4 regions of the Alkalihalobacillus sp. NPDC127517 genome follow, and region 1 is predicted to be linked to each of the others. Evidence: riboswitches for the same ligand, from Rfam matches in the RefSeq annotation. Region 1 holds a riboswitch; each other region holds the start of a gene.
What was found. Region 1 has a riboswitch for S-adenosylmethionine ahead of metK (methionine adenosyltransferase). Riboswitches for the same ligand answer to the same signal wherever they lie in the genome.

Region 1 (7,469 bases):
GCACTAGAACCTGGAGATACAGCTGTGGATGCAACAGCCGGTAATGGTCATGACAGCTGTTACTTAGCGGGACTTGTTGGTGCAACCGGTCATGTGTATAGCTTTGATGTTCAAGAACAAGCCATTCAAACGACCAAAGAGCGTTTGCGCAATCAAGGTCTACATGAACGGGTTTATCTTCATCAAACCGGACATGAACATGCTGTTGAACACATCGAGCCCGAACATGTATCATCATTAAAAGCAGCCATTTTTAACTTAGGCTATCTTCCAGGCGGTGACAAACAAATTACTACCTTAGCCAAAACAACGATTGAGGCTATCTCTCGATTGTTTGAGGCTATGCAAGCTGGTGGGATGATTGTACTCGTGGTTTACCATGGTCACCCTGAGGGAGCAATTGAAAAAGATCAAGTTTTAGATTTTGTTGAACAGCTTCCACAAGACAAAGCCCATGTTTTGCGGTATGGTTTTATTAATCAAAAAAATGCTCCACCCTTTATCATCGCCATTGAAAAACGCTAATTATATTGAGAGGTAGTGAAGAAACGTGTCCATTTTAGACAACATTCTTGAATTTAACCAGCAATTCGTTGATGAAAAAGAGTATGAAAACTATCAAACAACGAAGTTCCCTAACAAAAAAATAGTGATCCTTACATGTATGGATGCACGTTTAGCCGAGCTGCTTCCTCGTTCCATGAACGTAGGACAAGGTGATGCAAAAATCATTCGTAATGCAGGTGCCGTGATTTCTCATCCTTTTGGAAGTATTATGAGAAGTATTTTACTTGCTGTGTACGAGCTACAAGCAGAAGAAGTGATGATTATTGGCCACCATATGTGCGGAATGGCCGGTCTCGAATCCGAGAGCTTCCTGAAAAAGGCCGAAGAGCGCGGTGTTGACTTGAAAACAATCGACACGCTTGATTATGCAGGTGTCGATATTAAACAATTCTTAACTGGGTTTGGCGATGTTGAAGAAAGTGTTAGCCATAGCGTAAGCATTGTTGAAAACCATCCTCTGATGCCAAAAGAAGTACCTGTTCACGGACTTGTTATTCATCCTGAAACAGGAAAGCTTGAACTGTTAAAACGTGGCGAAGCGAGATAGATAGCGAACCCCCTCCACCTAAAGATGGAGGGGGTTTTTAATTGATTCCTCGTAAAATAGTTTGTTCTTCTTATATCGTTTCACTTCTTATCTACACAAAAAAGCAGACACAACTCTGTCTGCTCATCAAGGAAACATTAAATTCACAAAGCTCACAGCATGACGAAACACTTCATCTCGCTCAGGTTCGTTAAAGATTTCATGATATAACCCATCCCATTCTTTGTAGCTTTTGTGGGTAAGGACTAGATGGTTAAACCATTCCTGAGTTGCCTGTTTATCAACAAGAAAATCCTCTCCTGCCTGAAGGACGAGCAAGGGGATATTTGGGAATTTTTCTGGATATCTTCTTGTAAGTCGCATCGTTTTTTCAAGTTCCTGGTACCATCTTGCGGACACTTTACTCACTTTTAAGGGATCAGTCAAATAAGCTTCTACTACCTCTTGATTTCGGGTTGCTCGATCGGAGCGGATTCCGGAGTTCACGCTAAAGGTTGGTGCCACATGCTGTAATACTTTGGAGGCAGCCTTTTTTACTTTCGGTAGTGGATGACTCAAGTCCAGGCATGGAGAGGATAAAATGACACCATAGATTAGTGAGTTATCTCGTTCCATCACGGTACGAATGGAGATGAGTCCTCCCATACTGTGTCCTAAAAGAAGGATTGGAAGCCTTTTTTCTCTTGCTGCATCAAGCCACTCCTCAACAGTATCTAAGTATTGGCCGAAGGACTGAATATGACCGCGGCGACCTCTTGTTTTACCTTGACCAGGTAAATCACCCATAATGACATCAAAGCCATGCTCGTTCCATTTTTTTGCTAGCCATTCATAACGTCCGTGATGTTCACCTGCGCCATGAACCATCACAACGACACCTCTAGGCTCAGATACTTCCCATTTCCACACATTCCTCAGCTCCTTGCTACCACATAAGTCATCGTTGGTTTTTACCTTCGTATCGAATTAGGTTAAGATTAAGTATAGCGTTTTTTTTAAGAGACGGAAAGGATGAACCTACATGATTTATTCATATCTGAACAAAAAACCACGTATCTCAGACAGTGCTTTTATTGCTGACTATGTAACGATTTCCGGCGATGTCGAGATTGGTGATGAATCAAGCATTTGGTTTCAAACGGTCATTCGCGGTGATGTTTCGCCAACACGTATTGGAAAACGCGTGAATATCCAAGACCAGTCCATGCTTCACCAAAGCCCTGCTTATCCACTTCTTATTGAGGACGATGTCACAGTAGGGCATCAAGCTATGCTACATAGTTGTACGATTCACAAAAAAGCATTAATCGGTATGGGATCTATCATTTTGGACGGTGCGGAGATTGGTGAAGGTGCTTTTATCGGTGCTGGAAGTCTTGTTCCTCAAGGAAAAAAGATTCCTGCTCATACACTTGCGTTTGGACGACCCGCCAAAGTCATACGAGAGCTGACCGAAGAAGATCGTGCTGATATGGAACGAATTCGTTCAGAATACGTGGAAAAGGGACAATATTATAAAAGGCTTCAATCTGAGACCAACGACTGATTCTAGCCCTAATTGAATGAATATAAAAAATAAGCTGCATCCAAATGGATGCAGCTTATCTTAGTTATTATGCCATTTTTACGCTAGCTTGTTCTTTTAATGTTGCAGCCTTATCTGTTTTTTCCCAAGGTAAGCTCACATCTGTACGACCAAAGTGGCCGTATGCAGCAGTTTGCTTGTAGATTGGGCGACGCAGATCAAGCATACGAATAATACCAGCTGGACGTAGGTCAAAGTTTTTACGAACAAGAGACACAAGCTCTTCTTCTGACACTTTACCTGTTCCAAATGTATCAACAGAGATAGATACAGGCTGAGCCACACCAATCGCATACGCAAGCTGAACTTCTGCTTTATCAGCAAGACCTGCAGCAACAATGTTTTTCGCAACATAACGTGCAGCATACGCACCAGAGCGGTCTACTTTTGTTGCATCTTTACCGGAGAATGCGCCTCCACCATGACGTGCATAACCGCCATACGTATCAACGATAATCTTACGTCCTGTTAATCCAGCATCCCCTTGAGGTCCACCAATTACAAAACGTCCAGTTGGATTAATGAAGTATTTTGTATTTTCGTCAATTAATTCAGCAGGTACCACATGTTTAATGACATGTGTTTTTAAATCATGTTGAATTTGTTCTAATGTTGCTTCTGGTGCATGCTGAGTTGAAATAACAATCGTATCAACACGAGCAGGCTTCCCTTGCTCATCATACTCAACCGTTACTTGAGTTTTTGCATCTGGGCGAAGGTAATCAAGAATTTCTTCTTTACGGACTTCTGCCACACGACGTGCAAGCTTATGACTTAAAGAGATCGGTAAAGGCATTAACTCTTTCGTTTCATTTGTAGCAAAACCAAACATTAATCCTTGGTCTCCTGCACCGATAGCTTCAATTTCTGCTTCTGTCATTTGTCCTTCACGAGCCTCTAATGCTTTATCAACACCTTGTGCGATATCAGCCGATTGCTCATCAATTGAAACAAGGACTGCACACGTTTCCGCATCGAATCCGTATTTCGCACGTGTATAACCAATTCCTTTAATCGTGTCACGTACCACACGTGGAATATCCACATATGTACTTGTTGTAATTTCTCCTGCTACTAACACCATTCCTGTAGTAACTGACGTTTCACACGCCACACGAGCGTTAGGGTCTTTCTTTAAAATTTCATCTAAAATCGCATCAGAAATTTGGTCACAAATTTTATCAGGATGTCCCTCTGTTACTGATTCGGATGTAAATAATCGTCTACTTTTAAGTTCTGTCATGTTAAACATCACCCTTCCAATTGAGTCTAAGCTTCTCTTATCAGCCTAATCACAGGTTGAGATTAAATATACACAATAAAAAACCCTTCTCCTCTATATTGAGGAAAAGGGTTGAAATGTTGTCCTTTAACCTCTTATCGTTCAAGGCAATTGCCTTGCAGGTTAGCACCTTTCCACTTTTAGTAAAGTAGTGGTTGCTGGGCTTCACTGGGCCTGTCCCTCCGCCGGCTCTCCGATAAGATCCGTTCGCCATGAAGTATATATCATTCTTTCTTGAAAGTCAATCTATTCAAGGCTTTCATGCGATCTGAATGACCTAAATAGATGAACCTAACAAAAGTATAGACTAATTATTTAAATGTGTTATACTAATTAAAAAATAAGTTATTATTAAGCAACTTAATTGGAGAGGAGTATCATATTATGAACATACTTAATACAGCTATTGCGCTTGAAGACCTCTTATCTCAATCTAGAGTACAACATAATCTTTCTGTTCCTAGTCTAGTAAGTAAAGCACTTCAAAATAAAGAAGGTGTGCTAACCGAAAGTGGTGCACTTAGCGTCGAGACAGGTGCATATACTGGTCGTTCTCCTCGGGACAAATTCATTGTAAGAGAAGATTCCGTTGAGTCACTTATTCATTGGGGGGCTGTTAATCAACCTATTTCAAGTGATCTATTTACTGCTCTTTATGATAAAGTCTTAACTCATTTAAGTGAAAAAGAAGAGATCTTCGCGACTCATGGATTTGCTGGAGCAGATACAACGTACCAACTACCTATTCGAATGGTAAATGAGTTCGCATGGCATCAGCTTTTTGCAAAACAGCTGTTTATCAGGTCAGATGAAGTACCTGAGAATTCATGGCAGGAGTCTTTTACAATCGTATCAGCTCCTACGTTCAAAGCAGATCCTCAAACGGATGGAACACGCTCGGAAGCATTTGTCATCATTTCATTTGAAAAACGTATCGTATTAATTGGTGGAACAGAATATGCAGGTGAGATGAAGAAATCAATCTTTTCTGTTATGAACTTTTTATTACCACTTGAAGGGGTTCTCCCTATGCACTGCTCAGCTAACACGAGCACAGAGGGTGACGTCGCCTTGTTTTTTGGATTATCTGGTACAGGTAAGACCACTCTTTCAGCAAGCCCAGATCGGTTGTTAATTGGTGATGATGAACACGCCTGGTCGGCAAATGGAGTGTTTAATATTGAAGGTGGGTGCTATGCTAAGTGCATCAATCTTTCCCTTAAAAATGAACCACAGATCTGGAATGCCATCAGGTTTGGCACAGTGTGCGAGAATGTCGTGGTTGCTGAAAATGGGAAGGCTGACTACGATGATGTATCACGAACGGAAAATACTCGTGCTGCGTACCCGCTACATTACATTCCAAATGCACTTGAACCAAGCATTGCTGGACACCCTTCGACGATTATCTTTTTAACCGCAGATGCATTTGGTGTCTTGCCTCCAATAAGTAAGCTGACAAAAGAACAAGCGATGTACCATTTCTTATCTGGATACACGAGTAAGCTAGCCGGAACTGAACGAGGCGTTACAGAACCCGAAGCTACCTTCTCCACATGCTTTGGTGCTCCTTTTCTACCATTACCACCTAAGCATTATGCATCCATGCTAGGTGAATTCATTGATATGCATAATGCCGAAGTATTTTTAGTCAATACGGGATGGTCAGGTGGACCATATGGTACGGGGGCAAGAATGAGTCTTTCTTATACTCGCGCAATGGTGCAAGCAGCACTTCAAGGGGAATTATCACAAGTAGAAACGACAGAAGATGAATTCTTTGGGTTGCATGTTCCCATCCAATGTCCTGGAGTACCTGATAACGTTCTTAATCCAAAGACAACATGGGAAGACCCAAAAGCGTATGATTTAAAAGCAACAGAGCTTGCAAACCAGTTCAAGAAAAACATTTTGAATTTTGAAGAGTTGTCAGATGACGTTTTACAAGCAGGTCCGAAGTAACCCGATACACAAAAAGAAGCGCTCCCTTTTGGGGCGCTCTTCTTTTTGTACGTTATTGTCGCTTCATCCATTTTGCTGCCTCTTGCAAGATGACTTGCTGCTGGCGAACCGGAAATTGATGACTGTATGTTTTGTAATACCAGCTTTCCACATGCTTTTTCTCTTGTTCAAGCAACGTTTCCAATTGATACGCATGTTCAATGGATACATGCTCGTCGAGTTCCCCATGGATAATCAGTACAGATGCATGGATGTCGCCCACCTGGTTTAATGGCGTGCGAAAATCATAACGCTCTGGATATTTAGTAGGGGTCCCTCCAATCACTCGCTTCATCATCCGTCTCAGGTCGACTCGTTCACGATACGTTAAAAACATATCGGTCACGCCACTCCAACTAATGATGCTTTTCATTTCTTTTTGGTAAATGGCAGCCCAAAGTGCCATCACTCCACCTCTTGAAAACCCTATTGAATGAATGCCTTGTTCGTGATCAAATCGTTCGTTTTCTTTTAATACATCGACCGCATACACTGCATCTAATCGGTCTTGACCTCCAAAGTCTTCATTGCCCTCTCCTCCTTTGTTTCCTCGGTAAAAAGGACCAAAGACAATAAATCCTTCAGATGCCCACTGAATTAACCGTTGAATTCGAACCATCCCTACATTTTTGATTCCACCCCGAAGGTACAGGAGGCCAGGTAAAGAATTACTCCACGTCGGTTCAGCTAAATAACCCTTTACCTTATAGCCCTCACTCAAATAGGTTATTAAATACAGATGGATGTCAGGATGCGGTGAAGGTACTCTTTGTTTGTCAATAATTCTATCCAAGGATCACACCCACTCAAATTGACGATCATTTATGTACTGGAGACAATTCTTTAGAACATCATCTTTCATAATAAAGCTATATTCTTCATGCTCTCCAATTCGGCTTGGTAACTCATCTACCAAAACGGGTCCGTTTGTTTCATAATAATGATCGCTCTTGTTTAATTCATGAATCGTTGCCATATAAACATTCTTGCAGATGTCTAAACCAGGAACTGTATACTGACCAAGGTAATACAGGTTTGATACGACAGCCCCCGTCTCTTCTAACACTTCCCTTTTCGCTGCCTCTTCAGGAAGCTCTCCAGGTTCAAGCTTTCCCCCAGGAAATTCAAGGCCTCTTTTTTTGTGATTCGTTAATAACCACTGATCCTGGTAACGGCAAATGACCCACACATGTTTAGGCGAATCAGAAAAAGGGGCTTCGGAGAATGAGAGGTATACAGTTCGTTGATAAACATCCAGAAAGGTATGCATAATCGTCGTTGACTCCCTCTGCTTTTTTTAGCAGTATACCTTTTCTGTCCATATGCGTCCATCGTTAACCCCAGGAGCCTTTGACTGACTTCTCAGGCTTAAGTAAAAGGAACGTTAGAATAAGGGCTATACAGCTTATCAACGCATGTAGTGAAAAAAGAAGGAAGTGATTTACATTTAATAACGCAGCAAAAATTGGAGGACCCATCGCCACTCC
Region 2 (7,469 bases), on a different contig from region 1:
CGTGGTCCGGAACAGTTAGGAAGTGACGCTTTTATTAATTTACGCCACGCCATTTATGCTGCTTGTCATGAATCACTTCGAGGTGTAGGTACAGTTGTGGTGTTTAATGAACGTCTTTTTGCTGCCCGGTATGTTAAAAAAGAGCATGCATCAAATATTCAAGGGTTTAATGCTTTTGGATTCGGTTATTTAGGTATTATCGATAATGATACGATCTTCTTATATCAGAAGCCGTTAAACCGTCATACATACGCGATTCAAGATGTGTTGCCAAAGGTCTCTATTTTGAAAATCTATTTAGGAATGGACGCTTCCATTTTAGAAAGTGTTGTAACCCATTCTGATGCGATTGTACTTGAAGGTGTTGGTCGTGGACAGGTACCTCCGAGCCTCGTACCTATGTTAGATCAGGCACTAAAACAGGGTAAACACATTATTATGACTACCTCATCTGAAGAAGGAAAGGTCTATCCAACCTATGAGTATGCGGGTAGTGCCCATGATTTAGAGCAACGTGGCGTGATATTAGGTTCTGATTATGATAGTAAAAAGGCACGTATTAAAACGATGGTACTGCTAGCCGCTCGCGCGGATATAGCACAGGGTTTCTTAAGTTAATGGCTTTTTCTTGTCAAGTTGGAGACAGAGGAATATAATGGATTTACTGAATGCGATGAACAGCACCTCCCTTGATGAAGGATTTGGCAAGTGGGTAAACTGTACGTCGGAAAGGCAGGTCGTAGATGTTTTCGTTGCTAACGGCTGCAATAGCACCTGCAATCGGACTGCTAACTTACTTTTATCTTAAGACAGATTACCGTCGTGCAATCTATGGAACCATTATTCGAACCTTTTTGATGGGGTTCTTGTTAGTGTTTCCGGTAATGGTTTTACAGTTTGCATTTATTGAAGAGAATGTTTTTCCATATGAATGGCAACAGGCGTTAATTCTGTACGGCTTTACTGAAGAGTTCTTTAAATGGTTTGTGCTCTACATTTTTGCCTATCAATTAGGAACCATTAACAGGCGTAATGATGGGATTGTGTACGGCGTATCGTTGTCGCTTGGCTTTGCTACCATGGAAAATATCCTCTATTTAATTGCGCACGGTATTGAGACGGCGGTCGGACGAGCGTTGTTACCAGTCTCGAGTCATGCTCTTTTTGGAATTATAATGGGGTATTATCTAAGTCATGCAAAGCTCTCACCAGACAATAAAAAAAAGTTTCTGACCTATTCATTGTGGATCCCTGTGTTATTACATAGTTTATATGACTACATTGTCTATTTGTTTAATCATTATGTGTTTTTTGGATTAATTCCTTTTATGCTGATGCTATGGGCTTTCGCTATCTACAAAATGAAACTCGCTCGGAGGCTTGATCAACACTCACCACGAATAAGGAGGAATTAAATCATGCAAGGCGAACGCTATAAAGTTGTGATCCGTTGCCCACTGTGCAAGGAAAAATACATTCTTCGAGGTCATAAAAATGAGTTTGGAGAATATGAAACAGGATTCAAACGCTGTGTATGTGGCAATGAAGATCAACTTAAGATTGAAGCCACATTAGAAACATAAATTTAATACTTGCGTTTTAAACATATATCCTGTATGTTTAAGTGAATATTCATAATTTAACATGTATTCTTATCAAGAGAGATGGAGGGAAAGGCCCTGCGAAGTCTCAGCAACCAGCCTCAATAGGCAAGGTGCTAAATCCGGCAGTTTATTCTGCTAAGATAAGAGAAAGCTTATATGATCAATAAGCGCCTTTCTCTTATGTTTGAGAAAGGCGCTTTTTTCTTTTAAATGAAACCTGGGGGGACAACCATGAGTGAAAAAGCGTTAGAAACAAAATTAGTGCAAATAGGAAACCGAAAAGACAATCGAACGGGGGCTGTGAACGCACCTGTCTACTTTTCCACTGCATATAGACATACTGGGATAGGAGAATCGACTGGCTATGATTATGCAAGAACAGGGAATCCCACTAGAGAAATATTAGAACAAGCCATTGCGGAGCTAGAGGTAGGAGATCAAGGCTTTGCATGCAGTTCAGGAATGGCCGCAGTTCAAACGGTTTTATCTATTTTTAAAAGTGGGGATGAAATTGTTGCTTCAAAGGACCTATACGGCGGCACTTATCGTTTGTTTGAAGAAGGCTGGAATCATTGGGGCATTACGTTCCATTATTCTGATCCGCGTAATTTAGAAACATTTGAAGAGGCGATAACAGCTAAAACAAAAGCGTTATTTATTGAAACGCCAACAAATCCACTTATGCAAGAAGCATCGATTCCTGAATTAGCCAAGCTAGCAGAAAAATATCATCTGCTTCTGATCGTGGACAATACGTTTTACACGCCGATCATTCAGCAACCTATTAAACTCGGAGCCGATATTGTCATTCATAGTGCGTCCAAGTACATAAGTGGTCACAATGATGTCATAGCAGGATTAATTGTGTCAAAAGGCAAAGAGCTTTCAGAAAAAATTGGATATTTTCATAATGGAATTGGTGCAACATTATCAGCTTTTGATTCATGGCTTGTAATTCGTGGGATGAAAACTTTAGCATTACGTATGGAAAAGCATGAGCAAAATGCAAAAGAATTAGTTAGCTTTTTAGAAGAATCAAATGTTGTAGAAGATGTTCTCTACCCTGGAAGAGGTGGAATGATTTCCTTTAGAGTCGGTAGTGAGGCGTGGATTAATCCGATTCTTCAAAATCTTGCGTTGATTTCATTCGCAGAAAGCCTGGGAGGCGTTGAAAGCTTAATGACCTATCCGGCAACGCAAACTCACGCTGATATTCCAGAAGAAGTGAGAATTGCGAATGGCGTTGATAATCGTTTACTTCGATTCTCTGTTGGAATTGAACGAGCTGAGGATTTAATAGAAGACTTAAAACAAGCGTTTTCCAAGTTGTAACTAGACTCAGTAATAAAGTGGGAGGAGATTTAAGTGGGGTTGTTAGAGCGTCTTAAACAGGATGTATTAGTAGGTGACGGAGCGATGGGAACGCTCTTGTATGAACGCGGAATCGAACAACAATGCTTTGAAGAGGTAAATCTCAGTCACCCAGAAGAAATCATCGCCATTCATACGGAATATCTTCTCGCAGGAGCTGACGTCATCCAGACAAACACATACGCTGCAAATCGACTTAAGCTTGGCAAATATGGGTTAGCAGATAAAACTGGGGAAATAAACCGACGAGCGGTGGCGTTAGCAAAGCAAGCGGCAGAAAACCGGGCGTTTGTTGTTGGCACGGTTGGTGGTATCCGGCGTTTTCAAATGGAAGAATCTACAATTAGTGAAATTGAAGATGCGTTGACCGAACAAATCATTGTTTTAATTGATGAAGGAGTCGATGGCTTCTTATTTGAAACGTTTTATGATTTAGAAGAAGCATTACTTGTTACGTCTATTGCTAAAAAGCATAGCTCCCTTCCGGTTATTATGAACATTAGCTTAGGAGATATTGGGGTTATGAGTGGAGGCATACATGCTGCCACAGCATTTGAACAATTAATGTCCGCTGGTGCAGACATTGTTGGATTAAATTGCCGAATGGGGCCAGCCCATATGCTCAGGTCCTTTGAAGAGATTCCAATTCCAACTGATCATGTACTGGCAGTATATCCAAATGCCAGTTTACCTGATTACCGGGATGGGCGATTCTTCTACTCGTCTAATCCTGAGTACTTTGCAACAATGACGGACAAATTTATCGATCAAGGAGTTCGTCTAATCGGCGGTTGCTGTGGAACAAGGCCTGAACATATTAAAGCGATCGCGAATGCCGCAAGCGGGCGTATGCCAGTGTATGAAAAAAAGCTTAAAGTCGCTATTCGTCAGCCGCTTATAACAGATCGTCCGGCTCGTAAGGAAGAGAAGTTAACAGAGATTGTAAAGAAACGCTCTTCCATCATTGTCGAATTAGATCCTCCTAAAAAGTTAAATGTTTCTAAGTTTATGCAAGGTGCAAAAGCATTAAAAGAAGCAGGTATAGATGCATTAACTCTTGCAGATAATTCACTTGCTTCACCGAGAGTGGATAATCTAGCACTTGGCACGATGGTAAAAGAACAAATTGGAGCAAGACCTCTTGTCCACTTAACTTGCCGTGACAGGAATTTAATCGGCTTACAATCGCATCTTATGGGCTTACACACGTTAGGACTACATGATGTATTAACGATTACAGGAGATCCTACAAAAATTGGTGACTTCCCTGGTGCAAGTTCGGTTTACGACCTAGCGTCTTATCAATTAATATCCATGATTAAGCAGTTAAATGAAGGCATATCTTTCTCGGGGAAAGAGCTAGGAGAGAAAGCTGACTTTACAGTGGGTGCGGCCTTTAATCCGAATGTGAAATACATTGATAAAGCCGTTAAACGATTAGAAAAGAAAATTGAAAGTGGCGCTGACTATTTTATGAGTCAGCCGGTCTACGACATCAATCAGCTTAAAGCCATTTATGATGAAACAAAACATCTAGAGCAACCGATTTATATAGGTATTATGCCAATAGTTAGCTCTAGAAATGCTGAGTTTCTTCATAACGAAGTGCCTGGTATTAAACTTACCTCAGGCATTCGAGAAGTGATGGCAACACACGAAGGAGATTCAGAATCTTCAAAACGAGAAGGGCTGGCGATTGCAAAAGAGCTCGTGGATGCGGCTTGTGAATGGTTTAACGGTATTTATTTAATTACACCGTTCATGCATTATGACTTAACCGTTACGTTATCAGAATATATTAAAGAACGAACAAATGTAATCAAACAATCAAACTAAACTTGTAAGACGGATGTTCCATAATCGGAGCATCCATTTTTTTGTTTAAATGTTGTCTTTTAAAAACAAATGAATAAAACCTTTTTTCCAACAAAGACTAAACGCACGCAGAAATATTTAGCGGATAAATGTAATAGGAGGGAAAAAACAAATGAGCAAGTTAAAGCGAACAGTGCTTACTAAAAGTATTTTATTAACTCTCATAGCAGCACTTTGCTTACCTTTCGTCATCTCAGAAGATGCCCTTGCCTTCTCAGAGCGAGTGGTCCAAAAAGGAGCAACCGGGGATGATGTAGTAGAGCTTCAAGCACGGCTGCAGTACAACGGTTTTTATACGGGAAAAATTGATGGAGTGTATGGATGGGGCACATATTGGGCCGTTCGTAATTTCCAAGAGCAATTTGGTATGGATGTGGATGGACTAGTCGGCGACAAGATGAAAACGAGGCTAGAAAAAGCAACAAAGTATGATGAAGGCTTTGTTCAAAATGCATTAAAAGAAGGAAGAAAATTCTCGCATTATGGTGGAACACCAAAAGAGAAGCAGCAAGGCCCTAAAGGAAGTGCGAAGGGTGGTTCCAAAAGTGGTTCTAGCAAAGGTGGAACTGGTAACAAAGGGTCGAGCGGAAATGACGGTCAAGCACAAGCTCCTAAAAAACAAGGCGGAGGCACCACAATTGAAGGAAGAGGTGGGGATGAGCAACCTCAAAAGCCTGAGAACAACCAGCCGACAATCGAAAAAGCGAATAATGTTCCCTCAGGATATTCGGATAATGATATCCGTTTAATGGCGCAAGCTGTTTATGGTGAAGCGCGTGGAGAGCCTTATGTTGGTCAAGTGGCTGTGGCTGCTGTAATTGTAAACCGAATTAACAGTGCAACATTCCCGAACACAGTCTCTGAAGTGATCTTTGAACCAAGAGCTTTTACAGCAGTAGCTGATGGTCAAATCTACAATGAGCCTAATGAACAAGCTAAAAAAGCAGTCATTGATGCATTAAATGGTCAAGATCCAACTGGAAACGCGATTTATTACTTTAATCCGGAAACTGCTACATCTGATTGGATCTGGTCACGTGAACAAATTAAACAGATAGGGAAGCATATCTTTTGTTATTAGTTAATGGAGGTGTGAGGATTTGATACGTAATATACTTATTGGAGTAGCTGTCGCAGCCGTTATTGGAACGGGCGTATGGGGCTACCAACAGAAGTCAGAGGGCGACGAACTTAGAATTCAGGCAGAGAACAACTACCAACGAGCATTTCATGATTTAACCTTTAACCTTGATCAAATCGAGGACGAACTAGGAAAAACACTTGCGATGAATACAAGAAGACAGTTAACACCATCACTAGCTGAGGTATGGCGTGTAACAAGTCTTGCTCAGAAAAATTTAGCACAGCTCCCTATGCAAAACGTAAAAACGAGTGACACGGAAGAATTTCTTTATAAAATAGGTGACTTTAGCTACCGGACATCTGTTCGTGATTTGGATAAAGAACCATTAACGGAAAAGGAATATCAGACGTTAACGGATCTTCATAAGCATGCGGGGGAAATCCGCCAAAGCATGCGTAGTCTGCAAGCGCAGGCGATGAACAACAAGCATCGTTGGGTGGACGAAAGTGCGAATGAAAATGCTCCGCAAGGCGAAGAAAGCGTTCCTGGTCAATTTGAATTGATGAACAAGTCAGTAGAAGGATTCAGTGAAGTCGATTGGGGTGCAAGTAAGGACTCCATTCGAAATATTAACGGTGAGCTTAAAAAGGCGTTAACAGGTAAAGAAGTGAGTGAGAAAGAAGCACAGGATATCGGCAGAAGCTATGCTGGTGTTGGAAAAGAATCAAATGTTGACATAACTGAGACTGGAAAAGGGTTAGAATATCCGGCTTATACTCTTGTTATTGACGATCCAGATCATAAAGCCAACTATTATATGGATATAAGCATAAATGGGGGAGAGCCCATTTGGTTTATGCAAGAACGGGAGATGGGTGAACAAACAATTGGACTGAACGAAGCGACTGAGAAGGCGAGTAATTTCTTAGAGCAACATGGAAAAGAGAACATGGAGTTAATTGATAGTACACAGTATGATACAGTCGGTGTCTTTGAATATGTGTACAAACAAGACGATGTCAGAATCTATCCAGATTCGATTCTTATTGGCGTAGCATTAGATAACGGAGATGTAGTCAGCTACGAATCAAAAGGTTACATCATTAACCATAAAGAGAACCGTGATCTTGTTAAGCCGAAATTAAGTCGTGAAGAAGCTCAAACAAAAGTAAATCCAAAAGTGAAAATTATGGAAGAACACCTTGGAATCATCAAGAACAATATTAATGAAGAAGTTCTTTGTTATGAATTCCTTGGTGTACTAGATGATGATACGTATCGTATCTTCATTAGCGCTGAAGATGGGCAGGAAGAAAAAGTAGAACGCCTCATTCAATCAGAGCCTGTTTTTCAATGAGTAGAGTAGGACCTAAGAGCGAAGATTGTTGCTTTTAGGTCCTTCATTTTTGCATTGGGATATTTGTTTCACATCTTGCCATTTTGTCAGATCATGCGATAATAAAAGGAAAAAGATAGAGAGAGGATGGCGAACGTGTGGAAGTAGGAATGACGTTATATCTTGAGGCAAAGCATCA
Region 3 (7,469 bases), on a different contig from region 1:
TTTGCTCACCGTTTGACTTAGATGCACCATGCTCAATCTTAGAAATTCCGTTAAAGATGGTTGATGCAGATTCCTTCATTACACCATGTTTTAAGATTTGTCCGTCAGAGTTTTTACCGTGATGGAAAATTGTCGTTGTGATGTTTTGTTTTTGAGAACCTGTACCAACTGTTACAGACTTCGTATCAGCTGTAGAACCATCACCAATTAGATGAGTTGTATTTTCAGCCACTGTATTACCGTTGTTCATTAGACCAAGAGCCCATTCCAGACGGCCATCTCGAGCTACATGTCCACGACGTACAATATACGAAGTGACTTGATCATCCAAGTTATCGACTGCACCGAAGGAAACGCGTGCATTCGCACCAACGTGTACTTCAGCAATAATGTTTGCAAGAGATGCTTTATCCCCAGTAGATGAGTAGTTTTCAACGTAAGTCACAGAGCTGTTATCTTCAGCCACAATGACAACATGGTTAAACAATCCACCATCTGCTTGGTTTTGCGCATACACAGCTTGTAATGGAAGCTCTACTTCTACGTTTCTTGGAACGTAGACAAACACTCCACCAGCCATAAGTGCTGCATTGATAGCCGTTAAACGGTTTTCCGTAGAATCAACGACTTCAGTAAAGAGGTATTTCTTCAACAAATCAGCATGTTCTTGAACTGCTGTACGCAAGTCTGTGAAGATGACACCCTGCTTAGCAAGCTCTTCAGATACTTTGCTGAATGTTGTATCTCCGTTTTCTTGAACGATTACGTTTTGTACATCTTTCTCAATAAGAGATTGGATGCTCTCAGGAAGAGCATCCAGAGATGTTACCACTTTATTCTCAACTAGCTCATGTGTAAAAGAAGTAAAGTTCCATTTTTCAATCTTTGTTTTATCTGGTTTAGGCAATTCAAGTGATTCCACCTGAGAAACGGCGTTTATACGCAGTTCATTTAGCCATTTTGGTTCGTTCAGTTCCTTAGATAATGTTTGGACAGCATCCTGCCAAACTTGTACGTTTGTCTCAACTGGCATATATACCCACCCTTTATTGTTGATCTACTTTTATTATGCTTCCTGATTTACGCGCTCGTCTTCAATACCAAGCTCTGTTTTGATCCAGTCATAACCTTCTGCTTCAAGACGTTCTGCAAGCTCTGGACCACCAGATTTAACAATACGTCCTTGCATCATAACGTGGACTTTATCAGGAGTAATGTAGTCCAACAGACGTTGGTAGTGAGTAATAATTAAGCAACCGAAATCTTCTCCGCGCATTTCGTTTACACCTTTTGAAACAACTTTAAGTGCATCAATATCAAGACCAGAGTCAATTTCATCTAGAATCGCAATTTTCGGCTCAAGCATAAGAAGTTGAAGAATTTCGTTACGTTTCTTCTCTCCACCTGAGAATCCTTCGTTAAGGTAACGTTGAGAGAAAGATTGATCCATATCTAGTACATCCATTTTTGAATCCATTTTACGAATGAATTTCATTAGAGAGATTTCTTCGCCTTCTTCTTTTCCAGCATTAATTGCTGAACGAAGGAAGTCTGCATTTGTAATTCCACTGATTTCACTTGGGTATTGCATTGCAAGGAAAAGACCAGCTTGTGCACGCTCGTCCACTTCCATTTCACGTACATCTTCACCATCAAGATGGATTGAACCACTTGTGATTTCATACTTAGGATGACCCATAATTGCAGAAGCTAACGTTGATTTACCTGTACCGTTTGGCCCCATGATTGCATGGATTTCTCCACCTTTTACGTCTAAGCTAAAATCTCTTAGAATGTGTTTTCCTTCTATTGAAACGTTCAAGTTCTCAATTTTTAAATGTGATGCTGCCATTTTCACTACCTCCAATGTATGTGCTGTACAAACAAAATTCACACAGCCGTTCAATTTACTTATTATCATTCTATTCTCATTCTAATCTTATAACAAATCCAACCTGAGTTCAAGGTGTCGAGCCTACTAGGCGAAACTTCATTATAACAAAAAAAAGTAGCAACACCAAAGGGTGCTGCTAGATCTCATTGTTATTATTGAAACGCTTGCTTTGTTGATTTGTTTCCAAGCTTCTGTATCGCCTCTTGGACAAGGGTTACACCTTGGCTCATTGCAGCTCCGCCACCAAATGCTGCTGCTACTCCGACCGACTCAAGTATTTCATCTTCACTACATCCTTGGTCAAGACATCCTTTTGTGTGGTAAATAATGCAATACTCATCCTGAGAATAAACACTAATTCCAAGGGCAATTAATTGTTTCCCCTTTTTCGTTAATGTACCTTCTTCAAAGCAGGACTCTGTGAACTTATTATAACTCTTCGCAATGTGAGGTAGCTTCTGTGTAAATGAATGAAGCCCTTCTTTGTACGTGTGAAGTGCCTCTTGAATCGTATTATCCTGCTTAGATTGTTGCTGTTCCATGAGCCTCAAACTCCTTCTACTTATATATTCGTATGTCAGTAGTATGAGCGGGTTGGTGAGAAGTTATGCGATGAAAAAAGCACACCCGAGTTAGGTGTGCTTTATCCTTTATTCTTGTACAGGTACAACTGCACCTTCATATTTCTCATTAATGAAGGTTGTAATCTCATCAGAATGCAGAACTTCAACTAATTTTTTGATATTTTCACGTTCCTCATCACCTGCACGTACAACAATCAAGTTAGCAAATGGGTTTTCAGCATCACCAGACTCGGTAATAAGACCGTCATCTGTTGGATTCAGGTCAATTTCAAGTGCATAGTTCGCATTAATAATCAACGCATCGCCTTCATTGTTTTGATACAGTTGAGGTAGAAGAGATGCATCTACATCATTTCTAAATTGAAGGTTTTTTGGATTTTCTTCAATATCATCTAATGTTGCTTCATAGCCAACGCCATCAGCAAGTGTAATTAAACCTTCTTGAGCTAATAAATGAAGTGCGCGTCCTTCTTCAGCAACGTTATTACTAAAGATAATCGTGCCACCTTCAGGAATATCATCAGCACTATCATATTCGGATGAATACAGTGCATACGGCTCAATGTGAATAGCACCAGCTACAGCAAAATCATAACCAAATTCTTCTGTTTGCTGATCAAGGTAAGGCTGATGTTGGAAGAAGTTTGCATCTACTTCTTCATCGTCTAAGGCAATATTTGGAATGTTGTAATCCTGAGCAATGATTACATCAAGCTCAATTCCTTCTTCTTCTAAAGTACTAGCTGCTTCTTCTAAAATCTCTGCATGAGGTGTATTAGAAGCACTGATTTTAATAGTTGACGTTTCCTCTTCTGCTGGAGTGTCTCCTCCTGTGCTACCTTCATTGTTACTTTCATCGTCCCCAGAAGTTCCGCATGCCGCTAGAGCTAATACAAGACTTGCTGTTCCAAGCGTACCTAAGATTTTTTTCATGTTTCCATCCCCCATCTGATTTTTTAGCGTTTATCTGTTTTATATGTGAGAAGGTCGCCGATCCACTGTACAACAAATACGATTAGTAGAATGACAACTGTAGCCACCAATGTTACATCACTATTATTTCGTTGGAACCCTTCCTGGTAAGCAAGTGTTCCGAGTCCTCCACCACCAACAATTCCAGCCATGGCCGTGTATCCGATCATTGCAATTGTTGTAACTGTAATACCTGAGATAAGTGCAGGTGTAGATTCTGGTAGTAATACTTTAAAGATGATGGTTGAAGATGTTGCTCCCATCGATTGGGCCGCTTCAATCACACCACGGTCAATTTCTCTTAAAGCAATTTCAACCATACGTGCATAAAATGGCGCCGCCCCAATAATCAGTGCAGGCAAGGCAGCAGTTGGTCCAAGAATTGTCCCAACCAATAACTTAGTAAATGGAATAATTAAAATCAAAAGAATGACAAATGGTATCGATCGTGTGATATTTACATAAGCACCAATCACCGTATTAATCGGCTTATTGGCCCATAAGTTACCCTTACCAGTTAAATATAACAGTAATCCGAGCAGAATACCAAGAATAAATGTAGCGATTAAAGAAATTCCTGTCATATAGATGGTTTCAAGGGTTGCATCCCAGATACGATCCCAACGAACATTTGGAAATAATGCTTCAGTCACGGCGTAACACCTCCGCTTCAACCTCTTTGGTCATAATATAATCTAATGCTTTTTTCTTTTCTGCATCATCACCGGTAATCTGGATAAACAAGGTTCCATACGATCCACCTTGAACCTTTGTAATCTTACCGTGAAGAATGGATACATCAATTGTAAATGTACGAATGAGTTCTGAGATTAATGGTCGTTCTGCGCTCGTTCCTGAGAACGTTAACTGAACAATGTCTCCAGATCCTGCATCGTCTAAAAGCTCTTGGATGGTTTCTTCTGTATCATCGTGCTCTGTAATTTGTTTAAGGAACTCTTTTGTCATTTCTTCCTTAGGGTGTCGGAACACATCAAGTACAGGGCCTTTTTCAACGATTTGTCCATTCTCCATTACAGCTACCTCGGAACAAATCTTACGGATAACATGCATTTCGTGTGTAATCAATACAATCGTTAGCTTAAGCTTCTGATTGATATCCACTAACAAATCTAAGATGGATTCAGTCGTTTTTGGATCCAGGGCTGAAGTGGCTTCATCACATAGGAGCACCTTCGGATTGTTTGCAAGAGCTCTTGCAATTCCCACACGCTGTTTTTGTCCTCCACTTAGCTGAGAAGGATAACTTGCATCTCTTCCATCCAGCCCAACAAGCTTAATTAGTTCCTTAACTCGTTGATCTTTTTCTTCACCTTTAACCCCTGCGATTTCGAGAGGAAAGGCGATGTTATCGTATACCGTACGAGACCATAGTAGGTTGAAGTGTTGAAAGATCATTCCCATTTCTTGACGGGATCTCCGGAGCTCTTTTTTTGATAAATTGGATATGTCTTCTCCATCTATGTTTACTTCGCCACTAGTCGGGCGCTCTAACATGTTCAACATACGAATGAGTGTACTCTTTCCTGCACCACTATAACCGATGATGCCAAAGATACCGCCTTTTTCGATTGTTAAGTCAACACCATCTACTGCAGTAACGGCTCCACTTTTTAATTCAAAAACTTTCTTTAATCCTTTAAGTGTTATCACAAGCGTAATCCTCACTTTCTATTCGTACTAAAACAAAAAAACCTCATGCAGATAAGCAGAAGGTTTTCATATATCCCTCTCTCATCTGTCAAAGCAACATTCGTTACTTTGCTGGAATTAGCACCTGCAGAATCTGTGAGATTCCGTGGTTGCCGGGCATCGTAGGGCCAGTCCCTCCGCCACTCTTGATAAGAGTTTATTTAATTTTGTACTAAGTTGGGAAAATCATAGCATGCAATCATAAACTGGTCAACTTTTTTCAACGACTAGAGGGGCTGGAATATCTTTCTGCTTCCGGCCAAATACAAAATAGAAGTAAACAGAACCAATTAAATAGAGACATGCGGTAATTGTAAAAACAATGGCATAGCCTGTATACGAACCATACATTAACACAATGCCCATAGACACCGGTCCCATGATTGCCCAACCTAATTGAAAGACCATTTGCCCTAATGAGTTGGCGAGACCACGCATAGAGGGGTCAACCAATCGCATCATAAGTGCTGAGTGAATTGGGTTTCCAGCATTCATTAAGGCCTGCCTGAACAAAAATCCAATGACGGCGAGCCAGAGAATTTCTGTATAGGCGCTTAACAAAAGAAATGGTAGTGATCCAATTTGAAGTAGCACAACGGCTTTAACCTCGCCAAATCGTTTTACCACACTCGGTCCAATCATCATAGCGACCGCTGTCATCCCCTGTCCGAGCGCCAGGATGATCCCTACAAGTGAATAACTTACATCAAAGCGATCCGTGAAATAAAGATTTAAATATGGGATAACCAGCCCTGAGCCAAAGCCGATTAACAAGCTGGCCAACGCAAATAAAACAATTAATTTTAAGGATTCTTTTTTCTCAGCTAACTGCTTGAATCCAGACAATCGTCCTGCTTGGAACGACGCTATCTTTCGTTTTTCTTTTATTTTTATAAGTGGTATCAACCCTACACAAACAATGGTCACACCAATTAAAAGTGTAATTCTGACACTCTCGAGCATGGAGATGTCGAACCACGTATGTAGGGAGTCGGTTAATATTCCACCAAATAAGTTCCCTATAACATTGGCAGCCATCATCATCGCCGCATTTAAGCTAAATAAATGGACGCGTTCAGATTCCTTCGAGTTCTCTGCAAGGAGTGGAATGGCTGTTACCTGTACAAATGCCATAAAAAAACCTGTGATGAAGGCTCCAAGAATTAAAAGATCTTCTGCGATACCAACACTCCGCAAGACCAAGCTTGCCGCGACCATGATTGAACCAATGAGAATGAGACGCTTACGCCCAAGTCGATCGCTTAGCAAGCCTACTGGAAGTAACGCAATTGCTGTAGCCGTTGCCTGCATGGCGATTACTCGGCCGTTTACATCATCAGCATAGCCAAGTTCTCTTATATAATAATTATAAATGACCATAAAAATGCCCATTCCTACATTCAGCATAAAAGAAGCCAAGAGAAATAGACGAATGTTCAGATTGTATCCTTTAATTTTTGTTGACCAATCCTTTGTAAATTGAGCCATTTGCCCTCTCCTATATCTTTCTATTTCGGTTCCCTAAGTAATCATATACGAACTTCTATAGAAAGAGAAGAGATAACGCACAAAAAAACCCTCCAAAAATTGAAGGGTTTCCGTACGTATTTAGTCTTCGCTAATCATTGTGTTGTACTCATCAGCAGACATTAGCTTGTCTACTTCACCTGCATCCTTAGGTTCAACAACAATCATCCATGCTTTTTCGTAAGGTGACTCATTCACAAATTCTGGAGAGTCATCTAAGTTCTCATTAATCTCAACAACTTTACCGCTGATTGGTGCGTATAATTCAGATACTGTTTTCACTGATTCAACACTACCAAATGGCTCGTCCGCTTCGATTTCGTCGCCAATCTCTGGAAGCTCAACGAATACGATATCCCCAAGCTCTGATTGAGCAAAGTCTGTAATTCCAATACGAACTTTATCTCCTTCTGTTTTAACCCATTCATGTTCCTCTGAATACTTAAGTTCTGCTGGTAAATTGTTCGTCATGTCATAACCCCTCCATCAACTTGTTCCAATCTGCATTTATTATAACTGAACTTCGTTATAAAAAAAATGAGTTAGTTCCAGATTTGTTCAAATTGTTCTTCTTTAAATCCAAGTGTTACTTTATCGCCATCTGTTGTAATCGGTCGTTTAATCAGCATTCCATCAGAAGAAAGGACCTCTAGCATTTCATCTTCGCTCATTGATGCGAGCTTATCTTTTAGTTCTAATTCCCTATACTTTTGACCACTCGTATTAAAAAATTTCTTTAATTCAAGTCCGCTTTTATTGTACAAATCCTTTAACGTTTCTTT
Region 4 (7,469 bases), on a different contig from region 1:
TCAGTACAAATACAATTAGTTTTTTCATAACGATCCCTCCTAAGCCCATTTACGAGATTGGATAAAAAAGGTTTCAAGAATGTATAATCTCATCCTACAACTCTGTCTGTCCTATTAGCTTTGATTGAATGATATACCGGTCAGGAGCACTCCCTAAAAATTCAAATGGATAACAAGTTGTAAGTGTCAACGTAGCCTCGTCCTTATCGACAATGACCGTCCGATCATCTTCATCCGTAATCCAAATCTCTGCAATTTCATATTCATACCGTTGTCCTTCGTATTCCAGGTACAGTACATCGCCCTCGTTAAGTGTTCCTAATTCGGAAAACACCGTATCGCGATGTCCACTTAATACCGTATGGCGTTTCTCATCGGGCGTCGTTGTCCATTGACTAACGTACATCCCAACTCCTTGTTTCAAAGTCGCATCATCTGCGCCCCAATACGTTTTATAAGACTTCTCAATTTTCGGGATGATCAGCCGTGACATTTCAGATCCCACATCAAATAACTCAATTTCATCACTCATGATAGGATCTGCCTGTGGCTCTTCTTCCGTTTCTATTACATCCTTTTCCTCAGAATCAGAAGTTACCTTTTTTGCCTCTTCTATCTGCTTTAATTCTTCCTGACTGACTGGTTCTGCTGCCTGTGTTCCATTTATCCATTGGAAACCAAAGTATCCTGTCATCGTTAACCCAATAATAATTAATGCACTGTACACAATTCTCAAGCGCTTCACCTCTACCCTTATCAATCGTTCTTGCAGGTACTTATATTTAGTATAGAGGCTTTTCCTACTTTTCTAAAGGATGAATTCCATTTATCTCTAAGTGCTTCATTTAGGGTTCAAATGATACAGGATAGTCCTCTTAAATGAATGATGTTGACTCTAGCATGAGTAACCCCTACGCTTTGGATAAAGTAAGCGCTTTATTAAAAAGGAGTTGATTGTTTGATCCAAGTTGCTGTTATTGGAACAGGTGCCATTAGCCCTGCTCATATTAAAGCCTATCAAGCGTTCCCTGACCTTTGTACCATTACTGCACTAAGTGACCTGGACCTACCTAAAGCACAAGAAAAGATAGAAGAGTACGGACTAATTGATTCCACTGTAAAAGATGTTGAAGCCATTTGTCTCGACCCTGAGATTAACCTTGTGTCGATCTGTACTCCCCCCTCCACTCATGCCCCTCTCGCTGTCAGATTAATGGAATCGGGGAAACATGTATTGATTGAAAAACCAATGGCTTCATCACTAGAAGAGTGTGATCGAATTCTGAGTGCATCAAAAAAATACAACCGAATCGTTTCTGTCATTGCTCAAAACCGTTTCCTCACACCCATGATGAAGGTCAAACAACTGTTAGCAGAAAAGAAAATTGGAAAAGTCCTTCACACTCAAGTAGATTCCTATTGGTGGCGCGGTCATTGCTATTATGACCTTTGGTGGCGTGGAACGTGGGCAAACGAAGGCGGAGGCTGTACGTTAAACCATGCAGTTCATCATATCGACCTTTTGCAATGGATGAATGGAATGCCCAAGGAAGTGACAGCCATCATGAGTAATACAGCCCATGATAACGCAGAAATCGAAGACCTCTCCGTGGCTCTGCTTACATACGAAGATGGTTCGATTGCACAAGTAACAAGCTCAGTTGTTCATCATGGAGAGGAGCAGCAGCTTGTGTTCCAAGGCGAGAAAGCTCGCATCTCCGTGCCTTGGCGTATCCACGCCTCCACTTCCGCGTCCAATGGTTTTCCGGTGAAAGATTTAAATACTGAACAAGAAATTACCACGTATTTCGATCAGCTACCAGAGCTAAAACACACTGCACATGTTGGACAGATTCATAACATGCTTACCGCGATTAAAGAGGAGGCTCCGGTATTAGTCGATGGTGATCAAGGAAGAAACACACTTGAACTAATTACTGCAATCTATAAGTCTGCCAGTGAGAAAAGGACTGTTACACTTCCCATTCAGCCAAGTGACTCTTTTTATACAAAAGAAAGTATCTTAGAAAATACAACCTATTTCTATGAAAAAACAAATACTGTCGACCGTTTTGATACAGAAGAAATTACAACAGGGCGGGAGTATGACGAAAATAAAGGGTAGGATCTGTGTGGTGTGGTTTGGTATGATGAAATAAATTCCAGTTAAAGGAGAATAAATTATGCCAAGCCCTACTCAACAGATCGCCAACTCTTTTGTCAATCAATTCTTTCCATCCTCTCAATTCGCTATACTAGCTGGCAGTGCTTCAAGAGGAGAGGAAACACCTACATCAGATGTAGATCTAGTCATATTTGATGAAAATCTTCTTCCTTACAGAGAGAGCTTTGCATATCAGGGAAAGCGCATCGAAGCCTTTATCCATAATCAAGATTCATATGTAGCAGAGTTTGATCGAGAGAAAGAGATTGGTCGCCCCATTTTAGGGAACATGATAAAAGAAGGTATTTTACTAAAAGAACATGAATCTTATTTTTCTATTTTAGAGGCAGCAAAAAAACATGTCTCAGCTGGCCCGATCCCACTAAACAAAGCGTACATTCAGGCCTCGAGATATTTTATAGGGGACCTGGTCGATGATTTTTGTGATGCGAAACATAAACAAGAAGCTCTTATCACATTGAATCAACTATCACTTGAATTACCCGATTTTATCTTGCGGTTAAACAGTCAATGGTCAGGTAGAGGCAAAGGTTTAACAAGAGCCTTATATGAGTATAACAAAGAGCTAGCTGATGCGTTTTTCAGTGCATTAGAAGCCTTTTATCATGACGAAAACAAAGAACCATTTTTTCAATTTGCCACCGAAATCTATAAACCTCTTGGCGGATTTCTATTTGAGGGCTTCTCAATGGGTAAAAATTCATAATATAAATAACTTATTGACAACCACTACGTATAAAACGTATAGTAAGTCTATTAACTGAATAATGTAATTATTTCTTATCCAGAGAGGTGGAGGGAATGGCCCTTTGAAACCTCGGCAACAGACTTAACTCAAGAACTGTGCCAATTCCTGTAGTTGCGATACTACAAAGATAAGAAGAGCAGTCGATTAATAGATACTCGAACCCCTCTTCTTATATCCGAAGAGGGGTTTTTTAGTAGAAAAAATAGAGAGAATTGGAGAGAGACAACCATGACAAACGCACCGTTCAAAGCAGATCACGTAGGAAGCTTATTACGCCCAGAAAGCATTCACAAAGCGAGAAAAGACTTTAAAGATGGTACCATCACAGCACAGGAACTATACGACATTGAAACAACTGAAATTAAGAGAGTAGTTGATAAACAAATAGAAGTGGGTCTTGAAGCCGTTACAGATGGAGAATTCAGACGCAGATTCTGGCACACCGATTTCCTAGAACACTTAACAGGTGTAGAGGGCTATGTTCCAGAACATGGGTATAAGTTTAAAGGAGAAGAAACGGAAGCGTACGATGTCCGTGCAACAGGGAAGATTTCGTTTAATCAAGATCATCCACATGTTAAAGAATTTATTGAGTTTAAAGAAATTGTTGGCGAACGCGCTGTAGCAAAGCAGACCATTCCAAGTCCAAATCAATTATTTAATGCAGGAATTCGTAACGTGGAGATCTATCCAAACCTTGATGATTTCACGAATGATGTTATTCAAACATACCGTGACGCGGTTCAAGCCTTTTATGATGCGGGCTGCCGTTACCTACAGCTAGATGATGTGTACATTGCTGGCTTAAACTCAGAGCACATTCCGTTTAATGACAGTGGTTTAAATCGCCAGGAGCTGATCGATCTAGCATTACACGTCATTAACAGCGTCTTAGAAGACAAGCCTGAAGATTTAGTGATCACAACACATCTGTGCCGTGGAAACTATCGTTCAAACTGGGCATTCGAAGGCAGCTACGCGAAGATTGCTCCAACCTTATTCGCGAAAGAAAAAGTAGACGGCTTCTTTTTAGAATATGATGATGATCGCTCAGGTGATTTTGAGCCATTAGACCACATTCCAAATGGCGGCCCACAAGTAGTGCTTGGCTTATTCACATCAAAGCATGGCCAGCTCGAAGACAAAGAAACGATCAAGGCACGCTTAGAAGAAGCTACACAATTTGTATCTGCTGATCAGATCTGCCTAAGCCCACAATGCGGTTTCGCTTCCACTCACCACGGAAACATTTTGACAGAAGAAGAGCAGTGGGAAAAATTAAAATATGTTGTAGACCTTTCTAAAGAGCTTTTAGGCTAGGAAGGCATTGAAGACACCTACCTTTTGTGGAGTTAGGTGTCTTCTTTTCTTGGAGGTGGTTTTGCCCAATCAAAGAACCACATGAATCCAACTACGACAAGTGAGTAAACGAGTGTCTTGCTGAGGATTTGATTAAGGTCGAAGCTTTCCCCACTCCACAATGGTCTGATCAAATTGTACGTTCCATAAATAAAAAATAGGATTAGGAACATTCTTAAATTACGGTTTTTGAGGAGTTTCACAGGTAGCACCACCTCCTTTATATGGAAATTAGGTTATATCGAATTTAACATACTGGAAATGAATTATAAACCTTTAAGTTCCTGGTTGAGCGGGGAAAGGTCTTGCTAATCTGTGGAGAGGGCTTGGTAATGATTTGCGGGGTCTTGCTAATGAGGGTTGGATCTTGGTAAGAAGTCTTCTTTCCTTGGTATCAGATCCCTGTTCTTGGTGGACCCCCTCTCTCCTCTTGATAAAATGGAAAAAGCTCTTGCTAACGAATCTGCGATCTTAATTAAACGTTTGTTTAGCTTGGTTTAGAGCCTGTTGTTCTTGGTAAAATGTCTCCGCAACCGAAAAAACGTCGGACCCTTTTGAGTTCGACGTTTCTTTGTTGATTCTGCTGTCTCTTTGTTAATTCCAGCTTCTATTCGTTGATTCAGCGGTCTCTTCATTGATTTCAGCTTCTCTATATTGATTCCGCTCTCTCTTTATAAATTCCGCAATACCTCTTCGTTGATTCCAGCAATCTCCCACTTCATTCCTTCACTCTCAACAGCCTTAATCCATTCGCTGTCACCAAAAGTGTCGCTCCAACATCAGCAAGGATCGCAATCCAAAGTGTGAGCCAGCCGGGCACAACGAGCATGAGCGCGAGTAACTTAATTCCAAGTGAGAAGGTAATGTTCTGCTTGATGATAGTGAGTGCGCGGCGGCTGAGCTTAACGGTATAAGGTAATTTTTTTAAGTCGTCGCCCATCAGTGCAATGTCTGCTGTTTCAAGCGCTGTGTCTGTTCCAGCACCGCCCATCGCAATCCCAACTGTTGATGCGGCGAGTGCCGGAGCATCGTTTACTCCATCACCGATCATTGCTACTTTTCCAAATTCTGCTTGAAGCTGCTTCACTTGGGTGAGCTTATCTTCAGGCATCAATTCAGCGCGTACGTGGGTGATTCCAATATCGTTTGCAATGGCATGAGCGGTTCCTTTATTATCTCCTGTCAGCATGATGGTTCTGTGGATTCCGTTTTCATGAAGTGCAGAGATCACACTGCGACTTGACTCTCGAACTTCGTCTGCTACGGCAATAAGTGCAAGGATCGTCTCTTCTGTCCCGACGACCATAACTGTTTTACCTTGCTCTTGTAATGGTTGAATTCGCTCCAAATGATCATCAATTCGGTCAGCAAATAAAGCGGGACTTCCTACATAATACGTAACTCCATTGACCAATCCTTTTAAGCCTTTACCCGTAATCGACGTAAAGTCAGTTACATTTAGATTCCGGTCAAGAACCTGTTCTTCCTCTGCTTTTCGAACAATGGCAGATGCGAGCGGATGCTGTGAATTTGATTCAAGCGCCGCCACGATAGCAAGAAGCTCACTCAGGTTCACATCACTTACTTCAATATAATCTGTGACAACAGGTACACCTTTTGTTAATGTGCCTGTTTTATCAAAGGCAATGGCTTTAAGCGCACCTATTTCTTCTAAATACACGCCACCTTTGATTAGGACGCCGTGCTTTGCTGCGTTCCCAATCGCAGTTACGATCGCAACGGGTGTCGAGATCACAAGAGCACATGGACACCCAACGACTAGGACGGCAAGACCTTGATAGATCCACGTCTGCCATTCTCCACCCATAAAAAGTGGTGGCAGAATAGCCACTAGGAATGCCACAAGAATAATGGCCGGTGTGTAGTATTTCGCAAATGTATCGACAAATGCTTGAGATGGTGCCCGCTCTGCCTGCGCATCTTCCACGAGCTGAATGACTTTAGAAAGGGTTGTGTCTTTTACCTGTTTCGTTACACGAACCTCAAGCAATCCTTCTTCGTTTAAGGTGCCTGCGAACACTTCATCCTCTACGTGCTTTTCAACAGGAATCGATTCTCCCGTAATGGCTGATTGGTTAACAGATGAATGACCTGATACGACCACTCCATCCATCGCAAGCTTTTGCCCAGGCTTTACAATCATGACATCGCCGATTTGTATGTCCTCTACGTTAACCTTCATCTCTTGACCATTTCGTTTGATCAGCGCTTCTTTTGGTGCAATATCCATTAATGAGCGAATAGATTGTCTGGCCCGGTCCATTGAAAAGCGCTCAAGTGCTTCGCTAATCGCAAATAAAATGACAACAATAGCTCCTTCTGTCCATTCGCCAATGATCGCGGCACCTATAACGGCAATGGTCATCAATGTTCGCATATCAAACTGAAGGCGCGTTAAGTTGAGTAAACCTTGCTTAAACAGCGTATATCCTCCGATCACCATCGAAGTGGCAAATGCAAGGACTGTTACCAGATTGTCTTCTCCATTTACTCCGTAAGATAAAAAGCCAAACATCAGAAACAAAAGTGAACCAATCACAGTCATGTGCTTCTGGATAAAGGAAGTAGGCTCTTGTTCCTCACTCGAACTAGGTGCTGTCCGTTCATGCTCAGGTCGAACCTTCAGCTTTTCAAAAGCCCCAGCCCGCTCAAGCTCTGCCACATTAGTTGAACCATAAACGGTAATCTTGGAGGCGCCGAAGTTAACCTTCGCATCCGCTACCCCATCAAGCTTCTTCACATTTTTCTCAAAGGTTCCGGCACATCCTGCACACGAGAACCCCTCTACCCGGTACACATTTGATTCTGTATGCTCACTCATCATTACACCTCCTGACTATGTTGAACAGCCATCATCACTAACTGACGAACATGCTCATCATCTAACGAGTAATAGACCATTTTTCCTTCCTTACGACTTTTGGCAATGCGTAAATTTCTTAAATGTCTTAAATGGTGTGAAGTAGATGCCGTGGTCATCCCGATTATATTGGCCACATCGCATACACAAAGCTCTTCTTCCTGAAGCAGCGCAAAGGCTATTTTAAGACGGGTAACATCCGATAATGCTTTAAATACATCAGCCACGGGCACAAAATCTACGTTTTGAACTAAACCTGTTACTCGTTGAACCTTTTCCTCTTCAAAGCAAACCAC

Region 2: linked by a shared signal. The riboswitch ahead of ACQKKO_RS01930 (methionine biosynthesis PLP-dependent protein) and the one ahead of metK (methionine adenosyltransferase) in region 1 are both predicted to bind S-adenosylmethionine.
Region 3: linked by a shared signal. The riboswitch ahead of ACQKKO_RS00060 (methionine ABC transporter ATP-binding protein) and the one ahead of metK (methionine adenosyltransferase) in region 1 are both predicted to bind S-adenosylmethionine.
Region 4: linked by a shared signal. The riboswitch ahead of ACQKKO_RS07975 (5-methyltetrahydropteroyltriglutamate--homocysteine S-methyltransferase) and the one ahead of metK (methionine adenosyltransferase) in region 1 are both predicted to bind S-adenosylmethionine.

The regions. Positions count from the first base shown of each region.
Region 1 covers NZ_JBNNQX010000008.1:130,088-137,556, forward strand. The annotation lists gene mnmM (tRNA 5-(aminomethyl)-2-thiouridylate-methyltransferase MnmM) at 1-525, shown strand, start outside; gene ACQKKO_RS12570 (beta-class carbonic anhydrase) at 551-1,114, shown strand; gene ACQKKO_RS12575 (alpha/beta hydrolase) at 1,241-2,023, opposite strand; gene ACQKKO_RS12580 (gamma carbonic anhydrase) at 2,136-2,660, shown strand; gene metK (methionine adenosyltransferase) at 2,728-3,942, opposite strand; SAM riboswitch class I at 4,074-4,184, opposite strand; gene pckA (phosphoenolpyruvate carboxykinase (ATP)) at 4,366-5,943, shown strand; gene ACQKKO_RS12595 (alpha/beta hydrolase family protein) at 5,996-6,775, opposite strand; gene ytkD (RNA deprotection pyrophosphohydrolase) at 6,779-7,252, opposite strand; gene ACQKKO_RS12605 (MFS transporter) at 7,317-7,469, opposite strand, start outside.
Region 2 covers NZ_JBNNQX010000002.1:2,988-10,456, forward strand. The annotation lists gene ACQKKO_RS01915 (asparaginase) at 1-618, shown strand, start outside; gene prsW (glutamic-type intramembrane protease PrsW) at 744-1,415, shown strand; gene ACQKKO_RS01925 (hypothetical protein) at 1,419-1,583, shown strand; SAM riboswitch class I at 1,650-1,751, shown strand; gene ACQKKO_RS01930 (methionine biosynthesis PLP-dependent protein) at 1,836-2,936, shown strand; gene ACQKKO_RS01935 (bifunctional homocysteine S-methyltransferase/methylenetetrahydrofolate reductase) at 2,970-4,811, shown strand; gene sleB (spore cortex-lytic enzyme) at 4,963-5,931, shown strand; gene ypeB (germination protein YpeB) at 5,951-7,291, shown strand; gene ACQKKO_RS01950 (flagellar brake protein) at 7,429-7,469, shown strand, end outside.
Region 3 covers NZ_JBNNQX010000001.1:7,140-14,608, forward strand. The annotation lists gene sufD (Fe-S cluster assembly protein SufD) at 1-1,033, opposite strand, end outside; gene sufC (Fe-S cluster assembly ATPase SufC) at 1,067-1,852, opposite strand; gene ACQKKO_RS00045 (carboxymuconolactone decarboxylase family protein) at 2,047-2,436, opposite strand; gene ACQKKO_RS00050 (MetQ/NlpA family ABC transporter substrate-binding protein) at 2,545-3,411, opposite strand; gene ACQKKO_RS00055 (methionine ABC transporter permease) at 3,435-4,103, opposite strand; gene ACQKKO_RS00060 (methionine ABC transporter ATP-binding protein) at 4,096-5,121, opposite strand; SAM riboswitch class I at 5,200-5,316, opposite strand; gene ACQKKO_RS00065 (MFS transporter) at 5,371-6,648, opposite strand; gene gcvH (glycine cleavage system protein GcvH) at 6,769-7,158, opposite strand; gene ACQKKO_RS00075 (arsenate reductase family protein) at 7,230-7,469, opposite strand, start outside.
Region 4 covers NZ_JBNNQX010000005.1:106,133-113,601, forward strand. The annotation lists gene ACQKKO_RS07955 (hypothetical protein) at 1-28, opposite strand, end outside; gene srtD (class D sortase, LPxTATN-specific) at 95-745, opposite strand; gene ACQKKO_RS07965 (Gfo/Idh/MocA family protein) at 959-2,125, shown strand; gene ACQKKO_RS07970 (nucleotidyltransferase domain-containing protein) at 2,184-2,891, shown strand; SAM riboswitch class I at 2,963-3,067, shown strand; gene ACQKKO_RS07975 (5-methyltetrahydropteroyltriglutamate--homocysteine S-methyltransferase) at 3,162-4,253, shown strand; gene ACQKKO_RS07980 (heavy metal translocating P-type ATPase) at 5,011-7,134, opposite strand; gene ACQKKO_RS07985 (ArsR/SmtB family transcription factor) at 7,137-7,469, opposite strand, start outside.